DNA from 2 places in the Mesorhizobium sp. M6A.T.Cr.TU.016.01.1.1 genome. Region 1 is predicted to be linked to the other one. Evidence: riboswitches for the same ligand, from Rfam matches in the RefSeq annotation. Region 1 holds a riboswitch; the other holds the start of a gene.
The links. Region 1 has a riboswitch for cobalamin ahead of EJ075_RS07930 (aromatic ring-hydroxylating dioxygenase subunit alpha). Riboswitches for the same ligand answer to the same signal wherever they lie in the genome.
Positions count from the first base shown of each region.

Region 1 (5,695 bases):
CGACTTCATCGAAAGCGAGGGCGATACGGTCGCCTTCACGCGCCGCGAGGGCAACGAGCAGATCGTCTGCGTTTTCAATCTCGGCAGCCGACCGGCGGAAGTCAATCTCGGCGGACGCTCGCTGCAGCCCTTGCCGGGGCACGGGTTTTCGGGACAGACTGGCGCCGGCTCTATCCGCCTCGGCGGCTACGGCGCCTGGTTCGGGCGCATCGACTGAGTTTGCAATTCACTGGAGGGAACCCATGGCCGATGTCACGCTAAGGCAAGTGAAGAAATCATACGGCAATCTCAACATTCTCCACGGTATCGACCTCGACATAAAGTCGGGCGAGTTCATCGTCTTCGTCGGCCCTTCGGGTTGCGGCAAGTCGACCTTGCTGCGGTCCATCGCCGGGCTTGAGGAAATCACCTCCGGGGAACTCAAGATCGCCGGCGAGGTGGTCAACGACGTGCCGCCGTCGAAGCGGGGCATCGCCATGGTGTTCCAGTCCTATGCGCTCTATCCGCACATGACCGTCTACGACAACATGGCGTTCTCGATGAAGATCGGCAAGGAGAGCAAGGCCGAGATCGACAAGCGGGTGCGCCAAGCGGCGGAAATCCTGCAGCTGACCAAATATCTCGACCGCTTGCCCAAAGCGATGTCGGGCGGCCAGCGCCAGCGCGTCGCCATCGGCCGCGCCATCGTGCGCAACCCGAAGGTCTTCCTGTTCGACGAGCCGCTGTCGAACCTCGACGCGGCACTGCGCGTCGCCACCCGCATCGAGATCGCCAAGCTCAAGGAGTCGATGCCTGCCACAACAATGATCTACGTGACCCACGACCAGGTCGAGGCGATGACGCTGGCCGACCGCATCGTGGTGCTCAAGGACGGCCATATCGAGCAGGTCGGCACGCCGATGGAGCTCTACAAGAAACCCGGCAATCTGTTCGTCGCCCAGTTCATCGGCTCGCCGGCAATGAACATCCTGCCGGCGACAATCGACAAATCAGGCAACCCGACCATCGTCAGCCATGTCGGCGGGCGCAAGGCGACGGTGCCGATCGCCACGCCGGCCTCAGCGAAGGGCGCTTCGGTGAGCTTCGGCGTGCGGCCGGAGGATCTGATGATCGCTAGCGGCGCGGATTATCTTTTCGAGGGAACGGTGGATTATGTCGAGCAGCTCGGCGAGGTCCAGCTCGTCTATGTCGACATCGGCCGCGCCGACCTGCCGCTGGTGACCAAGCTGCCCGGCAATGTCGAGGTCAAGCGGGGTGCGACGCTGCGGTTGAGTGCCGATGCCGGCGACCTGCATATTTTCGATACCGACGGGCGGTCCTTCACGCTTCACGAAGCGGAAGCAAAGGCGGCCTGAGAACGGCAGCAGGACTGCCGAGCAGTTGTTTGGCGAAGCCAAAAACAAGAGCGGCGGGCAAAGCCCGCCGCTCTTGTGCATTCAGGTTGCTGTTAGAGCGACGTGCGTCCAAGTGGACGCACAAAGTACGCTCTAACACTTTGAACCTACGCATCGTGCTTTCCGAAAATCGATTCCGATTTTCGGGCCGATGCGCTAGCGGCCGAACAGGTTCCGGTCGCTGCCCTGCGGGGCGGACTTCTCTACGTCGCCCGACGAATTGAGCAGCTTGTAGATCGGCGAACCGGTGTTGCGTACCGAAGACGTCTGCGTGTTGTCGACGTTGACGGTCGCCTGCTTGTTGATGTCGGTCCCGCCAACATTGTCGTTGTTGGCAAAGGCGCTGCCGGCAGCAAGCAAAAGCGCGGCGGCGGTAAGAACGATCTTCTTCATTTCAGTGCTCCTGGATTTTCGTATCCCATCAGCGCGGCAGGCAAATGCCGCCGCTGCTGTTGGAACTGGCTGTTAGTTGTTGCCGAAGAGGTTACGGTCGCTGCCGTGGACGGGTTTCTCGTCGGCCGGAACCGGATTCTGCGCCGAAGCGGAATTCTGAACCGAAGCCGTGTACGAGCTGTCGGCCGCAGCGGCCGGCTGGTTGGCGCCGTTCGATCCATAGTTGTCGCTACCGGCAAAAGCGCTGCCGGAGATGGCCAGAATGGCGGCGGTGGCAAGAACAATCTTCTTCATTTCCAATACTCCTGAATTTCTAAAGATCCCCAGCGGCGGACCTGCCGCCGCTCTGTCTTCTTGTTTGACCATGATCTTTTCCGAAAACCGGTTTCCACTTTTCGGGACCATGGTCTGGGATCAGCTGTTAATTGTTGCCGAAAAGGTTGCGGTCGGCGCCCTGGACGGCGGGCTTTTCAGCGTGAGCCGGCTTCTGAATGGAAGCCGTGTACGAGCTGTCGACCGCAGCGGCCGGCTGGTTGGCGCCGTTGGACCCATAATGGTCGCTGCCGGCAAAGGCGCTGCCGGTGATGGCCAGAACGGCGACGGCAGTAAGAGCAATCTTTTTCATTTTTGGTACTCCAGTATCTTAGTTTTCCGTCCGGCTAGCGGCGTGTCTTGGAAGGAATTCGCGTCGTTCGGACAGCCCCGATGTGGGAAGGCCATCCCGCAGATTCCAATCACGAAGTTGTTCCGTGTGGACCAAGAATCTACACCTTGAAATTGTACCAGACGCTTCTACGGGCGCTGCTTTATCTTTTATTTTCAAAGGTTTATGCCAAAGTCGCCATTTGACGATTTGACGGATTGGCGGACCTGCGTTCACAGCGTCATGCACGCATTGTCAACAGAAACGAACCGTTCGGTTCGATTTTAGAAGCGGCTAATAGTCACTTTTGGAAACTGTTAACCTTCTTTGCCTCCGCCGCGGGTCGGAATTCGATGTCACGGCGGCCGACAATGGTGGCCGAAAAAATGGGTTTTCAGCCCTGCAATTACCAACCTGCACGTTTCGCGGGCCGTGTCGCGCCGCATGGATACGATGTCGCTTTCATGCCGACAGTCAGCTGGCCGTCATGATTAGATGACGCCATCTCAGGTGCCGCTTGGTGACGACGAAGCGGAGAATTGGGAAGCCGGTCAAATCCCGGCGCTGCCCCCGCAACGGTGGTGGAGTTCAAGTCGCAACGGGAGACCACTGGGCCACAAGCCTGGGAAGGTGTCGCGACTGTCCGCAAGGACACTCCAGAGCCCGGAAACCAGCCCGAGGTGTCTAGACTCGACTGATCGCGGTGGGCGGTCAAGAGGTGGATGATGCATGTCTGGCCTGTCGCCGGCGTGCAAGCGATCCTTCCTCAATCACCACCAGTTCAGTCTTTGGAGCGACATGCGTCCATCTGGACGCATAAAGTACGCTCCAAGACTTTGAATTGCGCATCGTGCTTTCCGAAATCGATTCCGATTTCGGGCCGATGCGACGGCTATGAGGACAGGACATGGATTCGCGCAACGACATGCTGAGGCTCTTGCACGGCCGCAGGCAAGGCTATTCGCTCGAGCAGCCCTTCTACACCGATCCCGATTTCTTCAAGCTCGACATGGAGCTGATCTGGTATCGCGATTGGCTGTTCATCGGCCACGATTGCGAGTTGCCGAAGCCGGGCAGCTACATCACCGCCCAGATCGGCGACTATCCGGTCGTGCTGGTCCGCGACCAGCAAGGCAAGATCAATGCCTTCCACAATTCCTGCCGGCATCGCGGCAGCCGCGTCTGCAACGCCGACAAGGGCACGGCGGCAAAGCTCGTCTGCCCCTATCACCAGTGGACCTACGAGCTGGACGGCCGGCTTTTGTTCGCTCGCCAGATGGCGGATGGCTTCGACAAGAGCCAGTTCGGCCTCAAGCCGGTGGCTTGCGAAAGTGTCGGCGGCTACATTTTCATCTGCCTGGCCAAGGAGCCGGCGGATTTCGCGCCGATGCGCGCCATGATCGAGCCTTACCTCCTGCCGCACCGACTGCGCGAGGCAAAGGTCGCCTTCGAATCGACCATCGTCGAGAAGGGCAACTGGAAGCTCGTCTGGGAAAACAACCGCGAGTGCTACCATTGCGCCGGCAACCATCCGGAACTGTGCAAGACATTCCCGGAAGCACCGACCGTTACCGGCGTGCAGGGCGCCGACAGCGATCCTGAGATGCTGGCGCACTGGGCCAAATGCGAGGCGGCGGGCCTGCCGAGCAAGTTCCGCATCGATCCGGCTGGGCAATATCGCGCCACCCGCGCACCGCTGCTGCGCGACGCCGTCAGCTATACGATGACGGGAAGGCGCGCGGTGAAGAAGAACCTTTCCGACAGCGTTTCGACCGACCGTGTCGGCTCGCTGCTGCTCTACCACTATCCGACGACCTGGAACCACATCCTCGGCGATCATGCCGTCACCTTCCGCGTGTTGCCGATTAGCGCCACGGAAACCGCCGTCACCACCAAATGGCTTGTCCACAAGGACGCGGTCGAAGGCGTCGATTACGACCTCGCCGAACTTACCCATGTATGGACCGAAACCAACGACCAGGACCGCCGCATTGTCGAGGAAAACGCCTTCGGCATCCTGTCGCCGGCCTATGAGCCCGGCCCCTATTCGGAACTGCATGAGGGCGGCGTCATCCAGTTCGTCGAATGGTACGCCTCCTTCATCGGACCGCGCCTTGCCGAGGACGGCCGGCCGGCGTTGCGCAGCGTCGCCTGAGAGAAACGTGAAGAGATGAACGCAATGACGGACCTCGGGCTCTACCGCCATCTCGACGAAATGGCGCCCTGGAACGACCGGCTGCAGGTGCTGGAGGTGATCGGCGTCAGCGACGAGGCGCCTGACGTGAAGACCTTCACCTTCCGCTCCGACAACCAGACCTGGTTCCGCTATAAGCCGGGCCAATTCGTGACGCTGGAACTGCCGACCTCCGACGGCCCGCTGATGCGGACCTATACGCTGTCTTCCTCGCCGTCGCGGCCGTTCTCGATCGCGGTGACGGTGAAGGCGCAAGCCGGCAGTCTCGGCACGCGCTGGATGTTCGACAATCTGAAGCCCGGCGTTCACGTGAGGGCCTATGGTCCGACGGGTGACTTTTCGCTGCACAGCCATCCCGCGGCCAAGTATCTGTTCATTTCGGCCGGCTCCGGCGTGACGCCGATGATGTCGATGCTGCGCTGGCTGAACGACTGCGCGCCATGGACCGATGTCGGCTTCGTCAACTGCGCGCGAAAGCCCGAGGAGATCATCTTCCGCAAGGAGCTCGAACTGCTCGGCAGCCGCATGCCGGGTCTGACGCTTGGCTTCATGATCGAGGAACGGTCCAGCCGCGAGGGTTGGTTCGGCCATATGGGCCGGATCGACGCGATACGGCTGCCGCTGCTGGCGCCAGACTTCCGCGAGCGCGAAATCTTCTGCTGCGGCCCCGACCCGTTTATGCGTGCGGTGCGGCAGATGCTGGAGGCCACCGGCTTCGACATGGGCAACTATCATCAGGAGAGCTTTGCGGCCCCGATGGTGGAGGAAATACCGGCCCCGTTCGGTTCGCCGGCAGAGGGTGGGGTCGAAATACCTGCCGAAGCCGCAACGCCAATCCGCTTTTCGCTTTCGGATGTCGATGCCGACTGCGTTGCCGGCCAGACCGTGCTGCAGACGGCGCGCGCTTCGGGCGTGCGCATCCCGGCGGCCTGCGAGTTCGGCCTGTGCGGAACCTGCAAGGTGAAAAAGGTCTCGGGCACGGTCGAGATGAGCCACAATGGCGGCATCCTCGATCACGAGATCGACGACGGCTTCATCCTTGCCTGCTGTTCGAAGCCGCTGACGGCGATC
Region 1 covers NZ_CP034452.1:1,711,994-1,717,688, forward strand. The annotation lists gene EJ075_RS07905 (alpha-glucosidase) at 1-217, shown strand, start outside; gene ugpC (sn-glycerol-3-phosphate ABC transporter ATP-binding protein UgpC) at 243-1,355, shown strand; gene EJ075_RS07915 (DUF680 domain-containing protein) at 1,551-1,787, opposite strand; gene EJ075_RS07920 (DUF680 domain-containing protein) at 1,860-2,081, opposite strand; gene EJ075_RS07925 (DUF680 domain-containing protein) at 2,209-2,412, opposite strand; cobalamin riboswitch at 2,922-3,124, shown strand; gene EJ075_RS07930 (aromatic ring-hydroxylating dioxygenase subunit alpha) at 3,338-4,585, shown strand; gene EJ075_RS07935 (hybrid-cluster NAD(P)-dependent oxidoreductase) at 4,610-5,695, shown strand, end outside.

Region 2 (5,695 bases), 1.9 Mb from region 1:
GCTGACCGAGGCTCGGGTGCTCTACGAACTGGCGCATCGCGATGGGCTGACCGCCACCGATCTTGCGCGCGATCTCGGTCTCGACCCTGGCTATCTCAGCCGGTTGTTGAAAAAGTTCGAGGAGCGCGGCCTGGTGGAGCGCGCAGCGACTGAAGCCGATGCGCGGCGCTCGTCGATCGCGCTGACGCCGGCGGGAAGGACGGCCTTCGCGCCGCTGAACCAGGGTTCGCACGATCAGGTCGCGGCCTTGCTCGACCGGCTTTCCGCTCCGGAACAGGACAGGCTGGTCAAGGCGATGCAGACGGTGCAGCGCCTGCTGGGCGAAGGCACTGAGCCCAAAATTCCCTACATGCTGCGGCCTTTGCAGGTCGGCGACATCGGCTGGATCGTCCATCGCCAGGGCCTGCTCTACGCGCAGGAGTATGGCTGGGACGAAACCTATGAGGCGCTGGTCGCCGAAATCCTCGGTGCCTTCGTCAAATCCTTCGATCCGAAATCGGAGCGCAGCTGGATCGCCGAGCGGGACGGGGAAGTCGTCGGCTCGGTCTTCGTCGTGCGCAATTCGGACGCGGTGGCGAAGCTGCGCCTGCTTTATGTCGAACCCTCGGCGCGCGGTCTCGGCATCGGCAAGCGACTGGTCGAGGAATGCATCGGCTTTGCCCGTGCGAAGGGATACAAGACGCTGACGCTGTGGACCAACGACATTCTCACCTCAGCGCGCCGCATCTACGAGGCATCAGGATTCAAGCTGGCCGACGAAGAACGTCATCACGCCTTCGGCAAGGATCTGGTCGGCCAGAACTGGAACCTGGAGCTGTAACGTCTTTCCCTTCTCCCCTTGTGGGAGAAGGTGGATCGGCGCGCAGCGCCGAGACGGTTGAGGGGTGCTGGACGGAACGCCATCGGCGCCAGGCTGGAGCACCCCTCATCCGTCGCCTTCGGCGACACCTTCTCCCACAAGGGGAGAAGGCAAAAACCGGGCGGAGCGCGCCTCGACAATGATCTCCAACACAAGCTGGAAGCATCATTTGTCTGAAGCAATTGCCCTTGGCTGGCCGCGCTTCACCCCTTCACCGGTATCCAGATTTCCAGCCCGCCATTGCCGCTGCGTGGATCGAATTCGGGGCCGTAGCGGTCGAATTCGGGCACATCGGCGATCTCGTGCCCGGAGGCCGGCAGCCATTTGTTCCAGATCGTGTTGACCGTGCGGCGGATGGTCGAGATGTGGTCACGATGGGCGAACACGGCGTATTTCTGCGCCGGCACGCGCACGCGCGAAAACTCCCTCGGCAGGTCCGAAAAATCGGACACCTCGACGCCGGCGATGTAGTCGAAATTGCCGGTGTCGTCGCCGTTGACGCAGACGCCATAGGCGACGTCGCCGATCTCGCCTGGAATATTGCCGATATACGGGCCGAACCGCTGCCATTGCATCGGGATGCCGGCGCTGGTTTCGCAGCTGTAGCGTTCGCCGAGACCGGCGATGAGAAACGGCCGGCTGGTCTCAAAACGCGGCGGCTCGAGATTGGTGAGGAAGGACTGGTCCATCAGGATCGGCTCCACGAGAGCGAGATTGTCGAGCGAGCCTTGCGCGCGCACCAGTTCCGGCGTGGTGCCGAATTGGTCGCGGAAGGCACGGGTGAAGGCCTCATGCGAAGCGTAGCCGGTGTCGAGCGCGAGCGAAAGGATGTCGGGTGCGCCGGCGGCGAGCTTGCGCGCCGCTTCGGTCAGCCGGCGAGAACGCATGTAGCCCATCACGAACGGCCGGTCGCAGCACCGAAAGCCCGCGTCACGTGAAAGCGCGACACGCCGCTGCTCTTGGCGACATCGTCGAGCGAGACGGATTCCGGCAGGTGGCTTTCGACGAACCACAGCGCTTTCTCGGTCGGGTTCATATGGCTCCTCGCATTTGGCCCAGTCTTCGCATTTGGCCCAGTCTTCGCATTTGGCAAAGTCATGGTGCCGCTTCCTGGTGGAGGCAGTTTGATCGAAATTGCGCACCGCGCAAATCGCGAGCGACGGCGGCCGGCAAGTCGAAGGCGTCGGGCGAAAGAGCTTGACAGGAGCAAGCGGCGTCTTTTAAATGGTAACGTTATTACATAACGAGATTCGTATGGCTCTTTCTGACAAGACCCTTCGCTCCAGCGGCTGTTTCAACCCTGGAAATTTATTGCGCTGTGATTGGCGGAAAACTAGGGTGCCTGGGTGATGGTCCCCGAGTCGAAAGGCAAGGGGTGAAAAGGGAACACGGTGAGATCTTCGGATCGAGGCCGTGGCTGCCCCCGCAACTGTAAGCGGTTAGCAAAATCCGAAATGCCACTGGCCGGCAAGGCTGGGAAGGCAGGATGGCGCAAAGACCCGCGAGCCAGGAGACCTGCCATCAGCATGAGTTGACCGGACGGGGTGTGCCGGGAGGAGACGTGGACATCGGTCTTGTCGGCCGGTCCGTCCAGCTTCCTTCCGTCGCCATTGAGAAAGTGACGGTAAGTTGGACGCCTCCCAGCCTCTTCTTGAAGCGCGTGAGCTGAGCGCGACGGCGAATGGCCAATGCCTGGTCAGCGCGGTCAGCCTTTCGGTGGCGGCGGGCGATCGCCTCGCAATCATCGGTCCCAACGGCGCCGGCAAGACGACGCTGTTGCGCATGCTATGTGGCACCCTGCGGCCAAGCGCGGGAGATGTGAGATTTTCCGGACGCCGGCTGGAGACGTTTTCGGCCGCCGAGCGGGCGCTGCACATGGCTGTCGTCGGCCAGACCGATCAGCCTGATCCGCGGCTTGCCGTGATCGACTACGTCGAGCTTGGCCGCGTCCCGCATGCCGGCTTGCGACGGAGGAGCGAGCAACGCGACATCGCCGTCGAAGCGCTTCGCAGAACCGGCCTGCTGCCGCTGCTCGGCCGCACGATCGGCTCGCTATCGGGTGGCGAGCGGCAACGCGCCCAGCTGGCACGCGCCGTTGCCCAGGAGCCAAAAATCCTGTTCCTCGATGAACCGACCAATCATCTCGATCCGCGCGCCCGCAGCGAGCTTCTCGAACTCGTGTCGCAGTTTGGCATGACCGTCGTGGCGGTGCTTCATGATCTGTCGCTGGTCACGCCATTTGCCACCAGGGTCGCGGTGATGAACGAGGCCCGCCTGCAGGCGTTTGCCGGTCCGCGCGAGGCGCTGACCAAGCAGTTGATCCGCCAGATTTTCGGCGTCGACGTGCTTCGGCTGCGCCATCCCACCGAAGACCGCGAACTCACGGTATTCGACGTTCCGAACCGTGCCTCTTCACATTCCGATTTGACCAAGGAGCAATATTCGTGAAACGCCTCGCATTGTCTTTCGCCTCCCTCCTGTTTGCCCAGACCGCCTTCGCTTTCCCGGTGACCGCCTTTGCTTTCCCGGTAACTGTAGACAGCTGCGGCACGCCGCTGACGTTCGACGCCGCGCCGAAGCGCGCCATCATCCAGGATATGAACATGGCCGAGATGGCCTTCGCGCTGGGGCTGCAACCGTCGATCCTCGGCCTGACCGGCATCACCGGATGGTACAAGGTCGGTCCGGAATTCAAGGCCGAGCAGGGCTCGATCCCGGAACTCGCGCCGAAATATCCGACACTTGAAAACCTCGTCGCGGTCGAGCCCGATTTCTTCTTCGCCGGCTGGTATTACGGCATGAAGCCGGGCGGCGAGGTGACGCCCGATACGCTGGCGCCGCACGGCATCAAGACGCTGGTGCTGACGGAAAGCTGCGTCCATCTCGACAACAACCGCCCCGCCGCCTCGATGGACCTGCTCTACGACGACATCGAAAAGCTGGGCAGGATTTTCGACAAGGAAGCCGAGGCGAAAAAACTTGTTTCGGACTGGAAAGCGCAACTCGCCGATATCACGGCGAAGGTTGGCGACCACAAGGGAACGCGCGTATTTCTTTACGACTCCGGCGAAGACAAACCCTTCACATCAGGCAAGTTCGCGATCCCCAGCGCCATGATCGCCGCTGCCGGCGGCGACAACATCATGGCCGACATGCAGACGAGCTGGGGCAATACGGATTGGGAAACGGTCGCCTCCCGCAATCCGCAGTTCCTGATCCTGCTCGATTACCAGGACGGTGGCGGCTACAGGAAACTGCTCGATTTCCTCAAAGTTCATCCGGCGATGAAGGAAACCGACGCGGTCAGGAATGAGCGCTTCGTCGCGCTGCGCTATGCCGAGCTGACGCCCGGGCCAGCCAACATCGAGGCGATCGGCAAGATCGCCAGGGCGATGCACCCGGAAGCTTTCTGAGCTTGCGCCGCAGGGCGTTCGAATTGGCAATGATAGCAGGAGCAGTGGCGATTGCCACTCTTGCACTGCTGTCGATCGCCTATGGATCGACGGTCATAGCGTTGAGCGACGTGGTTGCCGCGCTCGGACATGCGGCCGGACTGGACGGAGACATCGTGCCCGGTCCGGTCGGCAAAATCGTTGTCGATCTCAGGCTGCCGCGCACGATCATGGCCATCTGTGTCGGCGCCGGGCTGGGCGTCATCGGCGCGCTGCTGCAGACGGTAACGCGCAACGACCTCGCCGATCCGTTCCTGTTCGGCCTGTCGTCCGGTGCCGCGGCCGGCGCGGTTTCCGTTATCACCATTTTTGGCGACCATTTCGGCATCTGGACGTTGCCGGTCGCTGCCTTCACCGGCGGCATTTTGGCCGCCGGCATCGTGCTGTTGCTGGTTTCGCGGGTGAGGGGGCAAGGCCCCGAACGGCTGATATTGGCCGGGCTTGCCGTATCGTTCATGTTCACCGCCTTGACCAACTATCTCGTCTTTGCCGGTGACCAGCGCGCCGCCCACTCGGTGCTGTTCTGGACGATGGGCGGGCTCGGGCTGGCGCGGTGGGACAATGTCGGACTGGCTGCTCTGGGCGCAGGCACCATCCTTGTGTTCGGACTTTGGAACCACCGTCGGCTCGACGCTTTCCTGGCCGGCGAAAACGCCGCCGAAAGCCTCGGCGTGCCGGTTGCGCGGATGCGCAGGACGACATTTCTCGTCGCTGCTTTCTCGACGGCGATCCTCGTCTCGGTGGCAGGCGTCATAGGTTTCGTCGGTCTGATGATCCCGCATCTGTCCCGGCCCCTGGCCGGCCCGTTGCACCTGCGCCTGATTGCAAGCTGCGCCCTCTTTGGAGCGGTGCTGTTGCTGGCAAGCGACCTTCTAGCCCGCACGCTGCTGCCGCCGCAGGAACTGCCGATCGGCATCATCACCAGCTCGGTCGGCGCTTTTTTCGTGGTCACGATGCTCATTCGCAATCGTTCCTGATGTGACTGCCATCCACACTTGCCGGCTTCTGGCATAATGCCGCATCTTGAATAGTAAGCACGCTTATAATATATGCCGCTCATGGTTTCCGACGGCATCGATAGATTGGGCTTTTTGATCCACGACGTGCAGCGCCTGATGCGCAAGCGCTTCGAGGCGAAGGCCAGCGGGCTCGGCCTTTCCTCGGCGCAATGGCGGCTTATGGTCCGCGTCGCCAAGGAAGAAGGCATCACGCAAGCGCGGCTCGCCGAGCTTCTCGAGATCGAGCCGATCAGCGTGTCGCGCCTGGTCGACCGCATGGAGGAGAGCGGCTGGATCGAGCGCCGTTCCGACGCCACCGACCGCCGCGTCCGCATGATCTTCCCGACCGCCAAAGCGAGCGAGGCCTACGCAGAGATCAAGAGCCT
Region 2 covers NZ_CP034452.1:6,584,180-6,589,874, reverse strand. The annotation lists gene EJ075_RS31935 (helix-turn-helix domain-containing GNAT family N-acetyltransferase) at 1-820, shown strand, start outside; partial or broken gene EJ075_RS31930 (AraC family transcriptional regulator) at 1,063-1,895, opposite strand; cobalamin riboswitch at 2,193-2,397, shown strand; gene EJ075_RS31925 (ABC transporter ATP-binding protein) at 2,489-3,307, shown strand; gene EJ075_RS31920 (ABC transporter substrate-binding protein) at 3,337-4,272, shown strand; gene EJ075_RS31915 (iron ABC transporter permease) at 4,302-5,288, shown strand; gene EJ075_RS31910 (MarR family transcriptional regulator) at 5,370-5,695, shown strand, end outside.
Region 2: another riboswitch for cobalamin. It lies ahead of EJ075_RS31925 (ABC transporter ATP-binding protein); the one in region 1 lies ahead of EJ075_RS07930 (aromatic ring-hydroxylating dioxygenase subunit alpha).